Regions from separate parts of the Pseudomonas sp. PGPPP1 genome, predicted to be linked through region 1. Evidence: riboswitches for the same ligand, from Rfam matches in the RefSeq annotation. Region 1 holds a riboswitch; the other holds the start of a gene.
What was found. A riboswitch is a leader RNA that binds a small molecule or an ion and turns the genes downstream of it on or off. The one in region 1 is predicted to bind manganese.
Positions count from the first base shown of each region.

Region 2: another riboswitch for manganese. It lies ahead of CFE47_RS29400 (TMEM165/GDT1 family protein); the one in region 1 lies ahead of CFE47_RS25000 (TMEM165/GDT1 family protein).

Region 1 covers NZ_NKIG01000028.1:61,230-64,096, forward strand. Annotated here, with positions in the region: gene CFE47_RS24995 (M48 family metallopeptidase) at 1-696, shown strand, start outside; gene CFE47_RS25000 (TMEM165/GDT1 family protein) at 833-1,417, opposite strand; yybP-ykoY riboswitch at 1,506-1,627, opposite strand; gene CFE47_RS25005 (methyltransferase) at 1,678-2,676, opposite strand; gene CFE47_RS25010 (2-hydroxyacid dehydrogenase) at 2,707-2,867, opposite strand, start outside.
Region 2 covers NZ_NKIG01000045.1:16,864-19,730, reverse strand. Annotated here, with positions in the region: gene CFE47_RS29405 (M48 family metallopeptidase) at 45-863, shown strand; gene CFE47_RS29400 (TMEM165/GDT1 family protein) at 998-1,582, opposite strand; yybP-ykoY riboswitch at 1,670-1,791, opposite strand; gene CFE47_RS29395 (methyltransferase) at 1,842-2,840, opposite strand.

The DNA.
Region 1 (2,867 bases):
CTGTCGAGTCAGGAAGTCGACCAGATGTATGCCCAGTCCTACCAGCAGACGCTGGGTGAAGCCAGTACCAAAGGCCAGTTGGACAAGACCAGCGCCAACGCCAAGCGCGTGCAGGCAATTGCCAAGCGTTTGATCGCCCAGGCGCCCACCTTCCGTCCTGATGCAGCGCAGTGGAAGTGGGAAGTGAATTTGATCAAAAGCGATGAGATGAACGCCAACTGTGGGCCTGGCGGCAAGATTTTTGTGTACAGCGCACTGATCGACAATCTCAAGCTTACCGATGACGAGTTGGCAGCAGTGATGGGCCATGAAATCGCCCACGCCTTGCGCGAGCACGGTCGTGAGGCAATGTCCAAGGCGTACGGTATCGAGATCGCCAAGCAGGGGGCTGGTGCGTTGTTCGGCTTGGGTCAAGATAGCCTGGCATTGGCGGACACGGTCGCCAACTACGGCATGACCTTGCCCAACAGCCGGAGCAATGAAAACGAAGCGGACCTGATCGGCCTGGAACTGTCGGCTCGCGCCGGCTACAACCCGAACGCCGCCATCACGCTGTGGAACAAGATGGCCAAGGCATCGGAAGGCTCGCCACCGGAGTTCATGAGTACTCACCCGGCGTCGGACAGCCGAATCGCGTCCTTGCAGGCGGCGATTCCTAAGGTGATGCCGTTGTATCAACAGGCCAAGAAGTCCTAAGGCTTGATGAAGATCCAAATGTGGGAGGGGGCTTGCCCCCGATGGTGTTGGGTCAGTTAGCAGATGCATTGACTGATCTACTGCTATCGGGGGCAAGCCCCCTCCCACATTGGATTGGGTTTGCAGGCTTAGATCCTTAGATCCACCCGCTGCTCTGCATGGCCTTGTACACCGCCACGATCGCCAGGACAAAAAACGCCGTAGCCGCCAGTCGACGAATCAACGTCAGCGGCAGTTTCTCCGCCGCGAAATTCCCCGCCAGAACCACCGGTACGTTGGCAATCAACATGCCCAGAGTGGTGCCGATAATCACCAGCCACAGCTCCGGATATTGCGCGGCCAGCATCACCGTGGCGATCTGAGTCTTGTCACCGATTTCCGCCAGGAAGAATGCAATCAGCGTGGTCAGGAACGGCCCGAACTTGCGCGTGGTACTGGCTTCGTCATCGTCGAGTTTGTCTGGCACCAGTGTCCACAGCGCAGTGGCGCAGAAGCTCGCTGCGAGGATCCAGTGCAACACCGCATCCGAGAAAAAACTGCCAAACCAGGCCCCCACTGCGCCGGCAGCCGCATGGTTGGCCAGGGTCGCGGCGACGATGCCGGCGATGATTGGCCAAGGCTTGCGGAAGCGAGCAGCGAGAATGAGCGCGAGCAGTTGCGTCTTGTCGCCGATTTCGGCCAAGGCAACGATTGCGGTAGGAACGAGTAATGAATCCAGCATCAGGTAAGTTTCCAGGGGCGGGTCGACACGGCTATGACACGTACAGCCTTCCCGCCCCGGGTAAGGTGTGCGTGTCATAGGTCTTGTCAAACCCCGGTCCGTCTGTGCGGACTCCTGGGTCGCATACGCCATGGTCTGTTGACCAAGTATGTTGACGTATGCCGGACGAGCGTGGCGCTCGTGGGAGACTACTCCCCTAGGACGGAGCGGATTCTGCCTAGGCAAAATCCATTCGGCAAGCCTTCTTTTTCAAATAGCCATCAGCCGCGTTTGGCACGGTAGATGCGAAAACCATTGCCCTCGGCCTTGATCGCACACACGCCCAAATGCTCTTCAATCAGCGGTTGGTATTTCAGGAAACTGTTAGCTACCAGGCGAAGTTCGCCACCTTTTGCCAAGTGTTTCGCTGCTTTTCGCAGCAGGTTCTCGGTGGCGAAATAATCGGTGTGCACACCGACATGGAACGGCGGGTTGCTCAAGATCGCATTCAGACCCATCGGTGCAGCATCGATGCCATCACCGGTGAGCACCTCGGCTTCCAGCCCATTGGCAGCGAGGGTCAAGCGGCTGCTGGCAGCGGCGAAGGCGTCCACGTCCAGCATCGTCACGCTGTTGTGCGGGTAGCGACGTTTCACCGCAGCCCCCAGCACGCCGGCGCCGCAACCAAAGTCCAACAGATGGCCGCTCGGCAATTTGTCCAAATGCGCCAGCAACAACTCGGTGCCACGATCCAGGCGGCCATGGCTGAACACGCCCGGCAGGCTCACTACTTTGAGCGGACCTTCGGCCAGTGGCACTTCGAAGACTTGCGCCAGGCTCTCCAGTTCCACTGCTTGCGGCGCGTTGGCAACGGTGATTTGCCACAGCTGGCAATGCCGGGCGTTGTCGAGCTTGCGGGGCTTGCCAAAGGGGATCATCTGCTTGGCGGCACTTTCGATACCGCTTTTTTTCTCGCCGACCAAGAACAGCTCGGCGCCGGGCAGGCGTGCGGCCACGGCGTTGAGCAGGTAGTCAGTGAGGTCCTTGGACTTGGGCAGGAAAATCACCGCTGCGTCGAACTCACGCTCTGGCACATTCACGCCAAATTGGCTGCGTTGCGGGAAGCGTGCGTCGAGCGCCGCCTGGTCACCGGCATGCCAGCACCACCCATGGGCGTTGGGCAGGCGACCCAGCAGGTCGTCGGCGGGCAAGCCCACCAACAGCAGGTTGCCTTGAAAAAGTTCGGCCTGACGAAGCAGTACTTCACTGCGCGGATCCATGGTCTGCTCCTTGAAAAGGGGCGCAGTTTATCAACTGACGATGCGCAGCGGGGCGCCGCTGAAAAAGCCCAGGGCGTTTTCCGTCAGTTGGCCGACGATCCGCTGCCGCGCTTCGCGACTGCCCCAGGCATTGTGCGGTGTGACGATCAGCCGGGGAATGTCATCGGCCAGCAACGGGTTGCCGTTGACTG
Region 2 (2,867 bases), on a different contig from region 1:
CATGACCGCCTACGATACGCGCCATGTTTTCAGGGAGCGTAGGTATGAAGAAATCACTGGCGATAAATGTACTGGCTGCGGCGCTGTTGCTGGCCGGTTGCCAATCGGTCAACACCACCAGCGGCGGTGCTGTTGGGGTGGAGCGCAAGCAGTACATGTTCAGCATGCTGTCGAGCCAGGAAGTCGACCAGATGTATGCGCAGTCCTATCAGCAGACCCTGGGCGAAGCCAGTGGCAAAGGCCTGGTAGACAAAACCAGCGCCAACGCCAAGCGTGTGCAGGCCATCGCCAACCGCTTGATCGCCCAAGCACCGACCTTTCGTGCAGATGCTGCGCAGTGGAAGTGGGAAGTGAACCTGATCAAGAGCGACGAGATGAACGCCAACTGCGGACCGGGCGGCAAGATCTTTGTGTACAGCGCATTGATCGACAACCTCAAACTCACCGATGACGAACTGGCGGCAGTGATGGGCCATGAAATCGCCCACGCCTTGCGTGAGCATGGCCGTGAAGCCATGTCCAAGGCTTACGGAATCGAGATGGCCAAGCAGGGTGCGGGTGCGTTGTTCGGTCTGGGCCAGGACAGCCTGGCACTGGCGGATACGGTGGCCAACTACGGCATGACCTTGCCCAACAGCCGCAGCAATGAAAACGAAGCAGACCTGATCGGCCTGGAGCTCTCCGCCCGCGCCGGCTACAACCCGAACGCGGCCATCACGTTGTGGAACAAGATGGCCAAGGCTTCGGAAGGTGCACCGCCGGAGTTCATGAGCACTCACCCAGCGTCTGATAGCCGTATTGCCTCGTTGCAGGCGGCGATTCCGAAGGTGATGCCGCTTTACCAGCAGGCCAAGAAGTCCTGAGCCTATAAGTCTGGTGAGGGTCTAAATGTGGGAGCGGGCTTGCTCGCGAAGGCGGTGGGTCAGTCAAATAATCAGTGACTGACACTCCGTATTCGCGAGCAAGCCCGCTCCCACATTGGGTTGGGTTTACAGATTTAGATCCAACCGCTGCTCTGCATTGCTTTGTATACGGCCACGATAGCCAGCACGAAGAATGCCGTAGCCGCCAATCGACGAATCAGGGTCAAAGGCAGTTTCTCTGCGGCAAAATTCCCCGCCAAGACCACCGGCACGTTGGCAATCAGCATGCCCAGGGTGGTGCCGATAATCACCAGCCACAGTTCCGGGTACTGCGCCGCCAGCATCACCGTGGCGATTTGGGTCTTGTCACCGATTTCTGCGAGGAAGAACGCGATCAACGTGGTCAGGAACGGCCCGAATTTGCGCGTCGTACTGGCTTCGTCATCGTCGAGTTTGTCCGGCACCAGGGTCCACAAGGCCGTGGCACAGAAGCTCGCCGCCAGGATCCAGTGCAACACCGCATCCGAGAAGAAGCTCCCAAACCACGCCCCCACGGCACCGGCGGCAGCATGGTTGGCCAGGGTCGCGGCAACGATGCCGGCGATGATCGGCCAAGGTTTGCGAAAGCGTGCAGCGAGGATGAGCGCGAGCAGTTGCGTCTTGTCGCCGATTTCGGCCAAGGCAACGATTGCGGTAGGTACGAGTAGTGAATCCAGCATCAGGTAGTTTCCAGGGGCGGGTCGACACGGCTATGACACGTACAGCCTTCCCGCCCCGGGTAAGGTGTGCGTGTCATAGGTCTTGTCAAACCCCGGTCCGTCTGTGCGGACTCCTGGGTCGCATACGCCATGGCCTGTTGACCAAGTATGTTGACGTATGCCGGACGAGCATGGCGCTCGTGGGAGACTACTCCCCTAGGACGGAGCGGATTCTGCCTAGGCAAAATCTATTCGGCAAGCCTTCTTTTTCAAACGCTCGTCAGCCGCGCTTGGCACGGTAAATGCGGAAACCATTGCCTTCGGCCTTGATTGCACACACCCCCAAATGCTCTTCGATCAGCGGTTGGTACTTCAGGAAACTGTTTGCGACCAAGCGGAGTTCGCCGCCTTTTGCCAGATGTTTCGCAGCTTTTCGCAGCAGGTTTTCGGTGGCGAAATAATCGGTGTGCACGCCCACGTGGAACGGCGGATTGCTCAAAATCGCGTTTAAACCCATCGGTGCTGCATCAATGCCATCACCGGTCAGCACTTCGGCTTCCAGACCATTGGCCGCCAGGGTCAGGCGGCTGCTGGCGGCGGCGAAGGCGTCCACATCCAGCAGCGTGACCGTGTTGTGCGGGTAGCGACGTTTTACCGCAGCTCCAAGCACGCCGGCGCCGCAGCCGAAGTCCAGCAAATGGCCGCTGGGCAGTTTATCCAGATGCTCCAGCAACAGTTCGGTGCCGCGATCCAGGCGACCATGGCTGAATACCCCGGGCAAGCTCACCACCTTCAACGGCCCTTCGGCCAGCGGCACGTCGAAGACCTGCGCCAGGCTTTGCAGATCGACCGCTTGCGGGGCATTGCCCACGGTGACTTGCCACAGCTGGCAATGCCGCGCGCTGTCGAGCTTGCGCGGCTTGCCGAAAGGGATCATCTGCTTGGCGGCGCTTTCGATGCCGCCTTTTTTCTCGCCCACCAGAAACTGCTCGGCGCCGGGCAAGCGCGCGGCCACGGCGTTGAGCAGGTAATCGGCGAGGTCCTTGGATTTGGGCAGGAAGATCACCGCCGCATCAAAGGCGCGCTCCGGCACGTTTACGCCGAATTGGCTGCGCTCTGGGAAGCGTGCGTCGAGCGCCGCCTGGTCGCCAGCGTGCCAGCACCAACCGTGGGCGTTGGGTAAACGCCCCAGCAGGTCGTCGGCAGGCAAGCCAACCAGCAGCAAGTTGCCTTGAAAAAGTTCGGCCTGACGAAGCAGTACTTCACTGCGCGGATCCATGGTCTGCTCCTTGAAAAGGAGCGCAGT